4 regions of the Streptomyces huasconensis genome follow, and region 1 is predicted to be linked to each of the others. Evidence: riboswitches for the same ligand, from Rfam matches in the RefSeq annotation. Region 1 holds a riboswitch; each other region holds the start of a gene.

Region 1 (4,204 bases):
TGTGCATGTGCTGGTAGGAGCCGTAGAAGAGCGGGTCGCCCTCGGCGAGGACGGCGACGGTGCGTCCGGCGTCCAGGTGCGCGGCGAGGCGGGCGGCGGCCTCCTCGTAGAAGTCGTCGAGGGCGCCGCGGTAGCCGCCGGGGTGGTCGGTGGTCTCCGTGGTGACGGGGTAGACCAGCGGTTCCTCGATGTGGTCGGGGCGCAGGTGCCGCGCGGCGATCGAGCGCGCGATGGAGCGGCCGTGCCGCGCCGAGTGGTACGCGACGACGTCGGCGGCGGCGATGACCTCGACGGCGCGCACGGTCATCAGGGAGGGGTCGCCGGGGCCGAGCCCGACGCCGTACAGCTTCCCCGGGGTGTTCGTGACGTTCTGGGTGTCCTGGACGTTCTGGGTGTTCTCAGTGTTCTCGATGGGCTGGGCGTTCTCGGTGTTCACTCCGCCTCGCTCGCAATCGCGTTGATCGCCGCCGCGGCCATCGCGCTGCCGCCGCGACGGCCCCGTACGACCAGGTACTCCAGGCCCGAGCGGTGCTCGGCGAGCGCGTCCTTGGACTCGGCGGCGCCGACGAAGCCGACCGGGATGCCGAGGACGGCGGCCGGACGCGGGGCGCCCTCCTCGATCATCTCCAGGAGGCGGAAGAGCGCGGTGGGGGCGTTGCCGATGGCGACGACGGAGCCTTCGAGGCGGTCGCGCCACAGCTCCATGGCGGCGGCGCTGCGGGTGGTGCCGAGCCGCTCCGCGAGGCCGGGGACCGACGGATCGGTGAGGGTGCAGATCACGTCGTTGTCGGCGGGCAGCCGCTTGCGCGTGACGCCGCTCGCGACCATGTTCGCGTCGCACAGGATCGGCGCGCCGTCGCGCAGCGCCTTGCGGGCGTCGGCCACCACGCGGGGGCTGAAGGCGAGGTCGCGGACGAGGTCGACCATCCCGCAGGCGTGGATCATCCGCACCGCGACCTGGCTGACGTCGGCGGGCAGACCGGCGAGGTCCGCCTCCGCGCGGATGGTGGCAAAGGACTCGCGGTAGATCGCCGCGCCGTCCTTCTCGTAGTCGAACACTGTGCTCTCGCTCATCTCGTGGCCGTTGTGGTGGTTGCCGTTGTCATACGTGCTGTGGTGACCGTCTCGGTCAACGTGGCGCCGCCGCTCACGGGCGTCGCCGTGCCGCCGCCGCGCACCGTTACCTCGTACGGCCCGTCCCCGGTGGCGAGGACGTCCACCCAGTCGCCGTGCGGGTGTCCGCACCGCCGCTCGCAGCCGGACCAGTGGACGGGCAGGCCGCCGGCGCCGGGGACGGCGTCGGCGCGGACGTCGGCGAGGGACTTGGCGCAGCCGGGGCGGCCGGTGCAGGCGGAGACGCCGAGCCAGGGCGAGCCGGGGTCGGTGAGGTAGCCGGCGTCGGCGAGCGCGCCGAGGCGTGCGTGGGCGGTCGCGGCGTCCGCGAAGCCGGGGAGCACGAAGCCGCGCCACGGGGTGACGCGCAGTTCGTCGGCGGGGGCGGGCAGCAGGGCCCGCCACTGGGCGGCGCTCACCCGGCCGAGGGGGGCGCCGACGGCCACCGCGCGGCCGATGACGCCGGGCGGGTGGGGGGTGGCGCGGGGCGGGTCGGAGGGGACGGCGGCCGGTACGGCGTCGATGCCCTGCCGCGCCAGCGCCCCGGCGAGGTCGACGGGGTGCCCCGCGGGCAGCTCCCGGACCCGCCAGGCTCCGTTGCCCGCGTCACGCGCGGCGGCGAGGAAGGCTTCGGCGGCGGCGAGGGCGGCGCGCGGGGCGTCGATACCGGGGACGCGCAGAGCGTGGCCCCCGATGCGGACGACCGCCGTGCCGCCAGAGCCGTCAGAGCCACCCTCTCCGCCCAAGCCACCCGAGCCGTCCGAACCGCCCGAGCCACCCGAGCCACCCGAGCCACCCGAGCCACCCGAGCCACCCGAGCCACCCGATTCTGCGATCAAGGTCACATCGCCGCCGAGCGGAGCCACATCCCCGCGCCCGTCGTCCAGGACGAACAGGAAACGGCCGGAGAGCGCCGTCGTCCACTCCTGCCCGCACAGCAGCCGGTCCAGCTCACGGGCCCACAACTGCACGTCCGCGTGGCCGAGTCGGTCGAGGGTGGCGAGCGGGGAGGCCACGATGTTGCGGACGCGTTCGTGGCGTTCGGAGGGCAGCAGGCCCGCGTCCGCGAGGAGTGCGGAGAGCCGTCCGCCGCAGCTCTCGCCGAGGCCGCGCAGCTCGATGTTGCCGCGCGAGGTGATGCTGAGGTGGCCGTCCGCCAGGCGCTCCGCCACCTCCCCGAGAACCTCCGCCTGACGGGACGTCAGAAGCCCTGCGGGGAGGCGGAGTCGGGCCAGCGCGCCATCGTCGGCGCGGTGCAGTCGAAGCGCTCCGGGGCAGGCGTCACCCCGGTCGCGCACCGGGTTGCGTATGAGGGATTCGCCCTGGTTCGTGGAGGTTGCTCGGGTGGGCGGCATGGCGGCGAGCATACCCACGCCGATCCGGCCGGTCGCCTGCCGAGACGGGCCGTCCCGGCAGGCGGCCGCCCCACCGGCGGCGGCCAGGACTTACTATGCAGGCGGCGGACCGCCAGGTCCGCCGACGCCAGCGACGGCGTGGGCCCACCAGGGCCCGAGGGAGGAAGCCCGGTGCGAATCCGGCGCGGTCCCGCCACTGTGAGCCCCACCGAGGTGGGGCGAGTCAGGAACTCCCGCCGTCCATACGACCACCCGGGGCGCGGACACCCCGAGGAAGGCCTGCGCACGCATGCTTCTGCTGCTGTCGACCTCCGACACCGACCTGCTCAGCGCCCGCGCGGCGGGGGGTCCGGTCGACTACCGGTTCGCCAACCCGTCCCGCCTGGACCTCGCCGAGCTGCCCGCGCTCCTGGAGGGCGCCGACCTCGTCGTCGTACGCCTCCTCGGTGGCGTCCGCGCCTGGCAGGACGGCCTGGACCAGCTCATCGCCAGCGGTCTGCCGGTGGTCGTGCTCACCGGTGAACAGGCGCCCGACGCCCAGCTCATGGCCTCCTCGACCGTGCCGGTCGGCATCGCCGCCGAGGCGCACGCCTACCTCGCGCACGGCGGCCCCGCCAACCTGGAGCAGCTCGCCCGCTTCCTCTCCGACACCGTGCTCCTCACCGGCCACGGCTTCGACCCGCCGGCGCCCGCCCCGTCCTGGGGCCCGCTGGAGCGCGCCGCCCGCGACGTCGAGGGCCCGACGGTGGCGGTGCTCTACTACCGCGCCCACCACATGAGCGGCAACACCGCCTTCATCGACGACCTGTGCGGCGCGATCGAGGACGCGGGCGGCCGCCCGATGCCGCTGTACGTGGCCTCGCTGCGCGCCCCCGAGCCGGAACTGATCGACGCGCTGCGCCCCGCCGACGCCATCGTGACGACGGTCCTCGCGGCCGGCGGCACCAAGCCCGCCGAGGCCTCCGCGGGCGGCGACGACGAGTCGTGGGACGCGGGCGCGCTGACCGGCCTCGACGTGCCGATCCTCCAGGCGCTCTGCCTGACCGGGTCGCGTTCGGCCTGGGAGGAGAACGACGAGGGCGTCTCGCCGCTGGACGCCGCGAGCCAGATCGCGGTGCCGGAGTTCGACGGGCGGCTCATCACGGTCCCGTTCTCGTTCAAGGAGATCGACGAGGACGGCCTTCCGGCGTACGTCGCCGACGCCGAGCGCGCGGCCCGGGTCGCCGGTATCGCCGTACGGCACGCGCGTCTGAAGCACATCCCGGCCGCCGACAAGCGCCTGGCGCTCGTCCTGTCCGCGTACCCGACCAAGCACTCCCGGATCGGCAACGCGGTCGGCCTGGACACCCCCGCCTCCGCCGTCGCGCTGCTGCGCAGGCTGCGCGCCGAGGGCTACGACTTCGGCCCCGAGGCCGACATCCCGGGCCTCGTCTCCGGTGACGGCGACGAGCTGATCCGCGCGCTGATCGACGCGGGCGGCCACGACCAGGAGTGGCTCACCGAGGAGCAGCTGGCCGCCAACCCGGTCCGCATCCCGGCCGCCGACTACAAGCGGTGGTACGCCACGCTGCCGCAGGAGCTGCGGGACTCCGTCGAGCAGCACTGGGGGCCGCCGCCCGGCGAGATGTTCCTGGACCGCTCGCGCGTCGGCGACGGCGGCGACCCGGAGGGCGACATCGTCCTCGCCGCCCTGCGGCGCGGCAACCTCCTCATCCTCATCCAGCCGCCGCGCGGCT
Region 2 (4,204 bases), 3.4 Mb from region 1:
AACGAGGCCCGCTGGTACCCCACGCTGACCACACTGACCGACGGCCGCATCCTCTCCACCTCGGGCCTGGACGAGATCGGCCAGCTGGTGCCGGGCAAGAACGAGGTGTACGACCCGAGAACCAGGAAGTGGACGTACACCAAGGGCGTCCGGCAGTTCCCGACGTACCCGGCGATCTTCCAGATGACCGACGGCAGGCTCTTCTACTCCGGTTCCAACGCGGGGTACGGCCCCGCCGACGTCGGCCGCAAGCCGGGCATCTGGGACCTGCGGACCAACACATGGAAGGGCGTCCCGGGCCTGAGCGACCAGCATCTCCTGGAGACCTCCGGCACGGTCGAGCTGCCGCCCGCCCAGGACCAGAAGTACATGGTGGTCGGCGGCGGCGGTGTCGGCGAGTCCAAGCGGTCCAGCGAGAAGACCCGCGTCGTGGACCTGACGGCGGACGAGCCGCGGTTCGTCGACGGGCCCTCCCTGGAGAAGGGCACGCGCTACCCGCAGATCTCGACGCTGCCGGACGACACCGTCCTGATCTCCGGCGGCTCGCAGGACTACCGCGGGCGCGGCGACTCCGACATCCGCCAGGCGCGGATCTACGACGCGAGGACCGGGGAGATGCGCAGGGTCGCCGACCCGCTGGTCGGCCGCAACTACCACTCCGGGTCGGTCCTGCTGCCCGACGGCCGCGTGATGTTCTTCGGCTCGGACCCGCTCTTCGCCGACGAGGCCGACACCAAGCCGGGCGTCTTCGAGCAGCGCATCGAGATCTACACGCCGCCGTACCTCTACCGCGGTGCGCGGCCGGGCCTTGGCCGGGGGCCTGAGACGATCGAGCGAGGGGAGTCCGGTACGTTTCCGACGCGGCACGCGTCCTCCATCAAGACGGCCCGCTTGATTCGGCCGAGTGCGTCTACTCATGTCACGGATATCGACCAGACGTCGATCGCGCTGGACTTGAAGACGTCCAAAGGGGCGGTTTCCGTGACGGTTCCGAGGAATCGGAGTCTGGTGGAGTCCGGGTGGTACATGCTTTTCGTCACGGATGATCAGGGGACTCCGAGCCGGGCTCGGTGGGTTCGCGTGCCGTAGAGGTCAAATCGGGCGGGTGCGTGGGGAACTGCGGCTTTTCCTGGGCTGAGCGCGCAGTTCCCCGCGCCCCTTACGGGGCGCTCCCCTCAGCCGGCGTTTTTTGCGAGGCCGAGTGCGTACTCCGGCCACCACTCGCCCGCCTTGGGGCCGCCCCGGCACGTCCCGTCGGACTCCCCCGGCCGCTTGATCCACAGGTAGGCGTCGACGAGCGGATCGCCCGTCTCCGTCGTCGGCTCCTCGCCGAGCGCCCGCCCCGGCGGGTTGCACCACGGGTCCTTGCCCTTGTCGTAAGGGCCGTTGCCGTTGCGCCCGGTGTCGATGACGAACGGCTTGCCGCCGATCTTCGCCGAGAGCTTCTTGCCGTACTCCGTACTGGCCTCGGTGGTCTGAAAGTTGGCGACGTTCACCGAGAAGCCGTCGGCCCGCTCGACGCCGGACCGCTTCAGGGGCTCCCAGAGCGAGTCGGGGTTCTGCCAGCCCGCGTTGCCCGCGTCGAGGTACACCTTCGTGTTCTTCAGGGACGTGAGTTTCTCGATGGCGCCGCCGAGGAGGTCGTAGCGCTCCTCGTGGAACTGTTCCGGCGTGCAGTTGTCGACCATGTGCAGTACGGCGTCCGGCTCCAGGATCACCGTGGCGCGCCGGTCGCCGATGCCCCGGGCGACCTCGTCGACGAACGCGCGGTAGGCGTCGCCGTCGGCCGCGCCGCCGCCCGAGTACTGGCCGCAGTCGCGGTGCGGGATGTTGTAGAGGACCAGCAGGGCGTCCCGGCCGGCCTTCTCGGCGGCCTCGGTGAAGCCGCGCGCCTGGTCCTCGGCGTTCTCCGGGACGAGCCACTCGGCGACCGGCCGGCGGGCGATTCTCCGGATCAGCTCGGCGTCGTCCCGCTCGCCGTCCTTCTCGTACGCGGTGACCTGCCTGGCCGCGTTCCCCTCCGGGTTGACCCAGTACGGGTTCTTGCTCCTGGGCTGCTGCTCCGCGGGCGGCCCCGACGCGTTCTCCCCCGGGTCGCCACCGGAGGAGGAGCACGCGGACAGGAGCAGCGCGGCCCCCGCGAGCACCACCCCCGTCCTCACCCCCCTGGCCACGGAACGACGTCCGCGGCCGGTGTCGTTTCGGTACATACACTCCCCCTCGGGTGCACTGTCCGTATCCCCATCCTGACACAGCGCACCTCCGGCCAGCGGGTGTCGACAGGGACGGGTGTTGACAGGGACGCGACGCGCTGGGACTCTCCGTGACGACAAGTCCATACATCGAGGCGACGGTCGCCAGGAACCCGGTGCGAATCCGGGACGGTCCCGCCACTGTGACCGCGTACGCACGCTCGTACGCGGAAGTCAGGAACTGACCCGTCGTCCTCCTGCCATGGGGCGTGGAAACCCCAGAAGGAGGCCCACCCGGTATGTCCCTGCACTCCGCAGCTCCGCACACCGACACCACGGCGAGCCAGGCCGCCGTGACGCGGACCCGTGACTGGCTGATCGCCTCGGCCGCCGCGGTCGTCGCGCTCATCGCGCTCTACGCCGTCTTCATGGACAACGGCTCGCTGATCTCGGCGACCGGCGACTACCTCCACGAGTTCGCGCACGACGGCCGGCACCTCTTCGGTGCCCCGTGCCACTGACCGGGCGGACGGACATCAGCACCATGCCCTCAGCACCTTCCTCCCCTGTACTTCCCCTGCTCGGACGCGGTCTGGCCGCGGGCGGAGCGGCGGGTCTCACGGCCGGCCTCTTCTCCCTGCTGCTCGCCGAGCCGTTGATGGACCGCGCGATCCGCGCCGAGGAGAAGCGGGCGGCCGCCGAGGAGCACGCGCACGGCGCGGCCCAGGCCGTCCAGCACCACGAAGAGCTGTTCAGCCGCTCCACCCAGCACGGCGGTCTCGTCGTCACCGCGGTCGTCGCGGGCCTGGCCGTCGGCGTGCTGTTCGCCGTCGCGTACGCCGCGGTGCACCGGCGCGATCCGCGCGCCCTGCCGTGGCCGCGCGCGCTGGCCTTCTCCGCGGCGGCCTTCCTCGCGGTCTCGCTCCTGCCCGGGCTGCGCTATCCGGCGAACCCGCCGGGCGTCGGCGACGCGGGCACCGTCGGCGACCGCCAGGCGCTCTGGCTCGCGGCTGTCGTCATCGGCGTGCTCGGCATGTTCCTGGTGCGCCAGGTGTACGTGCGCCTCGCCGCGCGCCCCGAACCGGTGCGGCACATCGCGACGGCCCTCACCGCGGTCGCCGTCCTCGCGGCGCTCTTCCTGCTGCCGGGCAACCCCGACCCGGTGCCGGTCGACGCGTCGCTGCTGTGGGACTTCCGCATGCTGTCGCTGGCCTCGCACGCCCTGCTGTGGGCGGTGTTCGCGGCGGTCTTCGGCGGTCTCGGCGTGCGCGCGGCCAGAGGTGCCGCGACGACGGCTCCGGCCCCGGCACTGGCCGGGCGGCAGGCCGCCTAGCGCTACGGGCCGCCCCCAGGGCCTGTCTGACAATTCCCGTCGTCGCCCGGAGGGCGGCCTCGCGGCGTCAGGTGCGTGCTCTCGGCGTGCCGGGCGTAGGGCCTCGTACTGGATGTACTTGGCTCTGCGCCCGGTGCGGCGAGTGGGGGCACCCCCTGCTCGAAGAGCTCGGGGGAGCGTGCATGGCGTCGCGAGGCAGACGGGAATTGTCAGACAGGCCCTAGCGGCGTACGCCCGTGAGGTACGCCGAGACGATCACGTTCGCCGTGTAGGCGCGCGTGGCCCGGTCGAAGGTGCCGCCGCAGGTGATCAGGCGCAGTTCGGCGCGGCCCTCCTCATGGGGGCCGTAGGCCTTCCGCGCGTCGAAGCGGTCGCTGGTGACCACCTGGACGTCGTCGATCGTGAACCGGGCGACGGTGCCGTCGTCGCGGGTCACGTCGATCTTCTCGCCGGGGCGCGCCGCGCTGAGGTCGTAGAAGACCGCGGGGTCCGTCTCGGTGTCGACGTGGCCGACGAAGAGGGCCGCGCCGGGGGCGCCGGGGCGGGTGCCGCCGCCGTACCAGCCGACGGTGTCCCCCTGGGCGAACGGCGGCGGGTCGATCGCGCCGCGCGCGTCCAGGCCGCGGGCGGTCACCGGGGCGCCGACCTTGAGGGACGGCACCTCGACCCGCAGGGGCCG
Region 3 (4,204 bases), 910 kb from region 1:
GGGGCTGCGCGCGCCCGCGCTGATCGCGTTCGTGAAGGACGGCCTGATCTACCTCGTCATCGTCGTCGCGATCATCTACATCCCGATCAAGCTGGGCGGCTTCGACGACATCTTCGCCAAGGCCGGCGACGCCTTCGCGCAGACCAACCCGGCGACCGACAAACCGCGCGGCGCGCTCGCGCCCGCCGAGGCCGGGCAGTGGACGTACGCGACGCTCGCGCTCGGTTCGGCGCTGGCGCTGTTCATGTATCCGCACTCGATCACCGCGACGCTCTCGTCCAGGAGCCGTGACGTGATCCGCCGCAACACCACGATCCTGCCGCTGTACTCGCTGATGCTCGGCCTGCTGGCGCTGCTCGGCTTCATGGCGATCGCGGCCGGGGTCAAGGTGGAGAACGGCCAGTTGGCGATCCCGCAGCTGTTCGAGGACATGTTCCCCGACTGGTTCACGGGCGTGGCGTTCGCGGCCATCGGCATCGGCGCGCTGGTCCCGGCGGCCATCATGTCGATCGCGGCCGCGAACCTCTTCACCCGCAACATCTACAAGGACTTCATCAGGCCCGACGCGACGCCCGCGCAGGAGACCAAGGTCTCCAAGCTGGTCTCGCTCCTGGTGAAGGTCGGCGCGCTCGTCTTCGTCCTCACCATGGACAAGACGGTCGCGATCAACTTCCAGCTGCTCGGCGGCATCTGGATTCTCCAGACGATGCCCGCGCTGGTCGGCGGCCTCTTCACGCGCTGGTTCCACCGCTGGGCGCTGCTGGGCGGCTGGGCGGTCGGCATGGTCTACGGCACACTGGCCGCGTACGGCGTCGCGTCGCCGACGCAGAAGCACTTCGGCGGCTCCTCGGACACGATCCCGGGCATCGGCGAGATCGGCTACATCGGCCTCACCGCGTTCGTCCTGAACGTCATCGTGACCGTGGTCCTCACCTTCGTCCTGAAGGCGCTGAAGGCCCCGGACGGCGTCGACGAGACCTCCCCCGGGGACTACACCGCCGACGCGGGCGACCCGGGCGTCATGGAGGAACTGCCCAAGGCGACCGCGGGCGCCGGGCACTGAGCCCCGCCCCGCCGCGACGGAGGGCCGCCGGAAAAACCGGCGGCCCTCTGTCGTACCCGTGTTGCACACTGCGGCCCATGGACACGACGACCCTCACGATCAGGCGGGCCCTCCCCGAGGAGTACGAGGCGCTGGGCGCCCTCACCGCGCAGGCCTATCTCGACGGCGGCCACCTGGACTTCGGGGAGGACGACCCCTACCTCGCCGTGCTGCGGGACGTGCCGGGACGCGCGGCGCACGCCGAGATCCTCGTCGCCGAGGTGGCGGGCAAGGTGCTCGGCGGCGTCACCTACGTCCCCTCCGGCGGGCCGATGGCCGACATCGCGGGCGCGAACGACGCGGAGATACGGATGCTCGCCGTCTCTGCCGAGGCGCGCGGCCGGGGCGCCGGCGAAGCGCTCGTACGGGAGTGCGTGCGACGCGCCAAGGAAGCGGGCCGCACCTCGCTCGTGCTGTCCACGCAGAGGTCCATGCACGCCGCCCACCGGCTGTACGAGCGCCTCGGGTTCGTACGGACGCCCGAGCGTGACTGGCGGCCGATCGAGACGGTGCCGCTGCTGGCGTACGCGCTGAAGCTCTAGCCACCACTCCGCGAGCCGACACAAGATGTGGGCCCGCTTCTCAGGCCCGGCACAAGATGTATGCTCGTGCTCGCTGTCGCCGCAGGGAAATCCGGTGCAAGTCCGGAACTGTCCCGCAACGGTGCATGTGTACGCATTCGGCGTACGCGGAGTCCGATGACCTGCCGACAGTGCACCCGTGCCGTCCGGCCCGGGTGCCGACCGTCCGGGCCTCGTGGAGTGGGCCGGTGGACGCGGTACGCCGCCCTGCCCGGGTGCGCCCGTGTGTGCCGTCCGCCTCCCCCTGGCCCAGAGCCGAGCGAGGGAGTGCCCCCCACGTGACCATCGCGCCTGCCGAACCCGCGTCAGCGCCGTCGACGCCCACCGCCCAGGGTGCCGAGGGAACCGACGGGCCAGGGGCCGCGCTGCTGCGCACCCTGACCGATCTCACCGCCGACCTCCCCGACGCCGACCCCGGCCGGGTCGCCGCCGCCGCCCTGCGCGGCCGCTCGGCCAAGGCGGACCTCTCGGAGCTGCGGGAACTGGCGACCGAGGCGGCCGCGGGGCTCATCGCCGAGGACCCGGCGTACTCGAAGCTGGCGGCCCGGCTCCTGTCGATCGGCATCCGCGAGGAGGCGGCCACGCAGGGCGTGCGCTCCTTCACCGACTCCGTGGCGGTCGGCCACCGCGAGGGGCTCATCGCCGACCGCACGGCGTCCTTCGTGACGGCGCACGCGGCCCGGCTCGACGCGCTGGTGGTCGCCGCGCTCGCCGACGGCGCCGACTTCCGGTTCGAGTACTTCGGCCTGCGCACCCTGCACAGCCGCTATCTGCTGCGCCACCCGATCACCCGGCAGGTCATCGAGACCCCGCAGCACTTCATGCTGCGCGTCGCGAGCGGTCTGGCCAAGGACGACGGCGCCGCCGCCGTGGACGAGGTCGCCGCGCTGTACGGCCTGATGAGCCGCCTGGACTACCTGCCCTCCTCGCCGACGCTCTTCAACTCCGGCACCCGCCACCCGCAGATGTCCTCCTGCTACCTCCTCGACTCCCCGCTGGACGAGCTGGACTCCATCTACGACCGCTACCACCAGGTCGCGCGGCTCTCCAAGCACGCGGGCGGCATCGGCCTTTCGTACTCCCGCATCCGGTCCCGGGGTTCGCTGATCCGCGGCACGAACGGGCACTCCAACGGCATCGTGCCGTTCCTGAAGACCCTGGACGCCTCGGTCGCCGCCGTGAACCAGGGCGGCCGGCGCAAGGGCGCGGCCGCGGTCTACCTGGAGACGTGGCACTCCGACATCGAGGAGTTCCTGGAGCTGCGCGACAACACCGGTGAGGACGCGCGCCGCACGCACAACCTCAACCTCGCGCACTGGATTCCGGACGAGTTCATGCGCCGCGTCGCCGCCGACCAGGACTGGTCACTGTTCTCCCCGGCCGACGTGCCCGACCTCGTCGACCTGTGGGGCGAGGAGTTCGACGCCGCCTACCGCGAGGCGGAGGCCGCCGGGCTCGCGAAGAAGACCATCCCGGCCCGGGACCTGTACGGCCGCATGATGCGCACCCTCGCGCAGACCGGAAACGGCTGGATGACGTTCAAGGACGCCGCCAACCGCACCGCCAACCAGACGGCGGAGCCCGGCCACACCGTGCACTCCTCCAACCTCTGCACCGAGATCCTGGAGGTGACGGACGACGGCGAGACGGCCGTGTGCAACCTCGGCTCGGTGAACCTCGGCGCGTTCGTGGACACGGCGATCCGGGACATCGACTGGGAGCGTCTTGACGAGACGGTCCGCACCGCCGTGACGTTCCTCGACCGCGTGGTCGACATCAACTTCTACCCGACCGAGCAGGCCGGCCGCTCCAACGCCAAGTGGCGCCCGGTGGGCCTCGGCGCGATGGGCCTCCAGGACGTCTTCTTCCAGCTGCGGCTGCCGTTCGACTCCCCCGAGGCCCGCGCCCTGTCCACCCGCATCGCCGAGCGGATCATGCTCGCCGCGTACGAGGCGTCGGCCGACCTCGCCGAGCGGGAGGGCCCGCTGCCCGCCTGGGAGAAGACCCGCACCGCGCGCGGCGTGCTGCACCCCGACCACTACGACGTCGAGCTGACCTGGCCGGAGCGGTGGGACGCGCTGCGGGCCCGCATCGCCGAGACCGGCATGCGCAACTCCCTGCTGCTGGCCATCGCGCCGACCGCCACCATCGCGTCCATCGCGGGTGTCTACGAGTGCATCGAGCCGCAGGTCTCCAACCTCTTCAAGCGCGAGACGCTGTCCGGCGAGTTCCTCCAGGTCAACGCCTACCTGGTCCAGGAGCTGAAGCGGCTCGGCGTCTGGGACGAGCAGACCCGCGAGGCGCTGCGCGAGGCCAGCGGCTCGGTGCAGGGCTTCAGCTGGATTCCCGCGGACGTCCGCGCGCTCTACCGCACGGCCTGGGAGATCCCGCAGCGCGGCCTGATCGACATGGCCGCCGCGCGCACCCCGTTCCTCGACCAGGCGCAGTCGCTGAACCTCTTCCTGGAGACGCCGACCATCGGCAAGCTCTCCTCGATGTACGCGTACGCCTGGCAGCAGGG
Region 4 (4,204 bases), 5.6 Mb from region 1:
GTGCGGGCCACGCTGTTCCCGCTCGACGGGCCGCTGCGTTTCCTGCTGCTCAGCTCGTTCCTGATCCCTCTCGGCAGCTTCATGGTCCTGCCGTTCATGTCGGTGTTCCTGCACGAGCGGCTCGGGATGGGGCTCGGCGCGGTGGGTGTCGTGCTGGCCGCGGCGTCCCTCGTGCAGTTCTCCGGAGGGATCGTAGGCGGGGCCCTGGCGGACCGGATCGGGCTGCGCCGCACGATGCTGTGGGCTCTGATCATCCGCACCGCCGGATTCGTCGGCCTCCTGTTGGCCTTGCGCTGGCCGCCGTTGGCTGTCGGGGCGCTGGTGCTGACGTGCTGCGGCGCCGCGCTGTATCTGCCCGCCAACAAGGCGTACCTCGTGCACGGCGTGGACGACGAGCGCCGTCCGGCGTTCCTGGCCGCGGGCAATGCCGCCCTCAACGCGGGCATGGCGGTGGGGCCGCTGGTCGCCGGGCCGTTCGTGCTGTCCTCGCCCGGCTGGCTGTTCGTGTCCGTCACCGCTCTGTTCGTCCTGGTCGCCGCGGGCCACGCGCGGCTCCCGGCGGCGGGGGCCGGGGAGTCAGGCGGGCAGCCGGCCGGGCAGGGGCTGCTGGCCGGGGTGGCGGCCTTGCCGTTCGCCGCCAACGCGCTCGCCTTCTACCTCTACTTCCACTTCCAGCACTTCCTGGCGGTGTACGCCGTCGAGCGGGCCACCAGCACGTTCTACAGCCTGGTCCTGCTGCTCTGCTTCACGCTGGTCATCGTCGTACAGCCCCTCGCGTCCGGCCTGATCCGGCGCATGCCCTACGCGACGGCCCTCGCGGTCGGCTTCACGGGTCTGGCCGCCGGGCTGGCCGTCCTCGCGATCGGCACCCGGCCCGCGCTGCTGGCGGGCGGGGCGCTGATCACCCTGGGCGACATCGTCCTGTTCCTCAAGAACGACCTGGAGGCGCTGCACCGCAGCTCACGCTCGGACGCCGTGGTCTTCGGCCAGCAGCGGCTGGCCGCGGGGCTCGGCGCCTGCGCGAGCGGAGTGCTCGGCGGACAGGTGTACGGGCTCACCGAACAGGCGGGGAACACCGGCTGGTTCTGGCTCCTGGCCGCCGCACAGTGCGTACTGCTGCCCCTGCTTCTGCTCCTGCTGACGCTGCGCGAGCGCCCGGCGAGACACCCCACCCGCATGATGACGACGACGAAGGAGCACTGAGACCGCATGGCACGAACGGGCGGCTTCCAGGACGATGACTTCTGGACCGAGTTCCACGACTTCCTCTTCTCCGAGCAGCGCCACGCGCAGGCCGAGGAACTGCTGGCGACCTCTCCCCTGCTCTCCTTTCCCACCGGTGCCAGGGTGCTGGACCTGTGCTGCGGCACCGGCGTGTTCACGGTCCCGCTCGCACGCTGCGGCCACGACGTCACCGGGGTGGACCTGAGCCCGGCCATGCTGGACCGGGCGCGCAAACACACGGCCGACTCCGGGGTGCGGGTCACATACGTGCGGGCCGACGCACGCGACTACGAGCCACCGGGCGCCTTCGATGTCGTCCTCAACATGTTCACCTCCTTCGGGTACTTCGAGGACCCCGCCGACAACGCGCGCATGCTGCGCACCATGTACACCTCCCTGGCGCCCGGAGGCACCCTCGTCCTGGACCTCGCCGGAAAGGAGCTGCTGGCCCGCAAGGTCACTCCGCCGAAGGTGGTCCAGCGAGGCGATGACCTGCTGGTGCAGACCGACACCGTGCTGGACGACTGGGCGCGGCTGCGCAGCGACTGGGTTCTGGTCCGCGGCGAGCGGGTGACGCGGGCCACCCTGGTGTGGTTCGTGTACAGCGCGGTGGAGTTGCGGCACATGGTGGAGGAGGCGGGGTTCGGCCGGGTGGAGGTGTTCGGCGGGTTCGACGCCCGCCCCTACGACCAGGACGCCGAGCGCCTGGTGCTGCGGGCGGTCCGGGAGGAGTGAGCGAGGCCCGGGGGGGGGGCGTGCGAAGGGGCCCGCACGCCCTTTTGAGCGGCGCCCGGCAGATCGTAGGATCACCAGGTCATCACCGCGACGGGGAACAGGAAGCCGGTGCGAATCCGGCACGGTCCCGCCACTGTGACCGGGGAGTGCACCCTTCGGCATGCCACTGCGCGCCACGCGGGAAGGCAAGGGGAGCGTCGATCCGGGAGTCAGGACACTGGCCTGTCGCGGGCCCGATCCGAGGAGCGCGGACTCCCCAGGAGGCTTCACGTGCACACCCGTCCCCCGTTGTTCACCCCTGTCCGCAAGCGCGGGGCCCGCTGCACCGCGGCCCTCGCCCTGTGCGCGGCCTTGCTGGCCGCCGGATGCGGCTCGTCGCAGGACACCGCCCGGAACGGGAAGGCAACGGCTTCCCGGGCGGCGGGCTTTCCCGTCACCATCGACAACTGCGGCGTGAAGACGACGTATGACAAGCCGCCGTCCCGCGTCGTCACCATCCACCAGCACCCGGCCGAGCTGATGCTCTCCCTCGGCCTGAAGGACCGCATGGCCGGCACCGCCTTCCCGGACTCCGCCGTCCTGCCCGAACTGGCGAAGGACTTCGCGTCCCTTCCGGAACTGGCCAAGAAGGAGCCGTCGTTCGAAACCGTCCTGGACAAGGAACCCGACCTCGTCTACGGCGGCTACGGCAGCGCCTTCGACGAGAAGGAGGGCCGCTCCCGCAAGGCGTTCCGGGACGCGGGCATCGACACCCACCTCAACCGCGAGTACTGCGGAAAGAAGCGGGTGACGATGGACGACACGTATGAGGAGATCCGCACCGTCGGAAAGATCTTCGGCGTGTCCGACCGGGCGGACCAGCTGGTGTCCGACCTGAAGGCCCGGGTCGACAAGGCCGCGAAGACCGTCGCGGACGAGCCCGACGTGCCCGTCTTCGTTTACGACAGCGGCGACAAGACCGCCTTCACCGCCGGTGGCAAGAGCCTCGGCACCGAACTGATCCGGCTTGCCGGGGGCAAGAACGTCTTCGCCGACCTCGACGACGTCTTCGGTGACGTCTCCTGGGAACAAGTCGTCGAGCGCAAGCCTGAGGTCATCGCGATCTACGACTACGCCGGCGCCGGCAGCATCGAGCAGAAGAAGGAATTCCTGCTCGCGCAGCCCGCTCTCAAGGACGTGCCCGCCATCAGGAACAAGCGGTTCGTCGTGCTGCCCCTGACCGCCACCCTGGTCGGCGTGCGCTCCGCGTACGCGGTGGAGGACCTGGCCCGCGGCATCCACCCCAAGAGCTTCGGGTGACGGCCTCCGCCACCGACACGGGAACCGGCGCCGAGCGGACCGTAAGAGGAGGCCAAAGGGACGTTCGCAGAACAGGCCCGGGCCTCGTCGTCACCCTCACCGCCCTGACCGTCCTCCTCGTGCTCTCCGTCATGGCGGGCCTTGCCATCGGCTCCGTCCAGGTGCCGCCCGGCCAGGTGTGGGGCATCGTCACGCAGGCGCTGGGCGCCGACGGGGCGGAGCCGGGCTGGTCCCGCGCGCGCGAGACCATCGTGCTGGACGTCCGCGCGCCTCGGGTGCTCCTCGGCGCGGTGGCCGGCGCGGGCCTCGCCGTGGTCGGCACCGCACTGCAGGCCCTGATCCGCAACCCGCTCGCCGAGCCCTACCTGCTCGGCGTCTCCTCCGGCGCCTCGCTCGGCGCCGTGACGGTGATCGTGTTCGGGGTGACCCTCTTCGGCCCCGTGTCCCTGTCGGTCGCCGCGTTCGCCGGCGCGCTGGGTGCCCTTCTCCTCGTCTACGCCACCGCCCGCACCGGCGGCCGGATCACCTCCACGCGGCTGGTCCTCGCCGGTGTCGCCATCGCCGCCGTCCTCACCGCCGTACTCGACCTGCTGCTCCTCACCACCGACCGGGGCAACGAAGCCCGCGCCGTCCTCGCCTGGACCCTCGGCGGCCTCGGCGGGGTCAGCTGGGACACCCTCTGGCTCCCCAGCGCCGCCCTGCTCCTCGGCACCGGGGTCCTCATGGCGCAGGCCCGCAACCTGAACCTGCTGCTGGCCGGCGAGGAGGCCGCGACGACGATGGGCCTGGACGTGGCCCGGTTCCGCGCGCGGATGTTCGTCCTGCTGTCCTTGGTGACCGGCGTCCTGGTCGCCGCGGCCGGTCCCATCGGATTCGTCGGCCTGATGCTGCCGCACACCGTCCGGCTCCTCGTCGGCGGCGACCACCGCCGCGTCCTGCCGACGGC

The links. Region 1 has a riboswitch for cobalamin ahead of cobN (cobaltochelatase subunit CobN). Riboswitches for the same ligand answer to the same signal wherever they lie in the genome.
Region 2: it holds a riboswitch for cobalamin, as region 1 does, so the genes downstream of both, J2N69_RS12940 (CbtB domain-containing protein) here and cobN (cobaltochelatase subunit CobN) in region 1, are expected to answer to the same signal.
Region 3: it holds a riboswitch for cobalamin, as region 1 does, so the genes downstream of both, J2N69_RS24775 (ribonucleoside-diphosphate reductase subunit alpha) here and cobN (cobaltochelatase subunit CobN) in region 1, are expected to answer to the same signal.
Region 4: it holds a riboswitch for cobalamin, as region 1 does, so the genes downstream of both, J2N69_RS02990 (ABC transporter substrate-binding protein) here and cobN (cobaltochelatase subunit CobN) in region 1, are expected to answer to the same signal.

What each region holds. Positions count from the first base shown of each region.
Region 1 covers NZ_CP086119.1:6,307,090-6,311,293, reverse strand. The annotation lists gene J2N69_RS28535 (precorrin-2 C(20)-methyltransferase) at 1-412, opposite strand, end outside; gene J2N69_RS28530 (precorrin-8X methylmutase) at 433-1,059, opposite strand; gene J2N69_RS28525 (cobalamin biosynthesis protein CobG) at 1,071-2,480, opposite strand; cobalamin riboswitch at 2,588-2,721, shown strand; gene cobN (cobaltochelatase subunit CobN) at 2,758-4,204, shown strand, end outside.
Region 2 covers NZ_CP086119.1:2,883,842-2,888,045, forward strand. The annotation lists gene glxA (radical copper oxidase GlxA) at 1-1,089, shown strand, start outside; gene J2N69_RS12935 (glycoside hydrolase family 6 protein) at 1,176-2,210, opposite strand; cobalamin riboswitch at 2,315-2,456, shown strand; gene J2N69_RS12940 (CbtB domain-containing protein) at 2,492-2,713, shown strand; gene J2N69_RS12945 (CbtA family protein) at 2,737-3,525, shown strand; gene J2N69_RS12950 (class F sortase) at 3,746-4,204, opposite strand, start outside.
Region 3 covers NZ_CP086119.1:5,400,865-5,405,068, reverse strand. The annotation lists gene mctP (monocarboxylate uptake permease MctP) at 1-1,063, shown strand, start outside; gene J2N69_RS24780 (GNAT family N-acetyltransferase) at 1,141-1,644, shown strand; adenosylcobalamin-variant (AdoCbl-variant) riboswitch at 1,718-1,815, shown strand; gene J2N69_RS24775 (ribonucleoside-diphosphate reductase subunit alpha) at 1,962-4,204, shown strand, end outside.
Region 4 covers NZ_CP086119.1:683,304-687,507, forward strand. The annotation lists gene J2N69_RS02980 (MFS transporter) at 1-1,203, shown strand; gene J2N69_RS02985 (class I SAM-dependent methyltransferase) at 1,210-1,959, shown strand; cobalamin riboswitch at 2,003-2,199, shown strand; gene J2N69_RS02990 (ABC transporter substrate-binding protein) at 2,230-3,258, shown strand; gene J2N69_RS02995 (FecCD family ABC transporter permease) at 3,255-4,204, shown strand, end outside.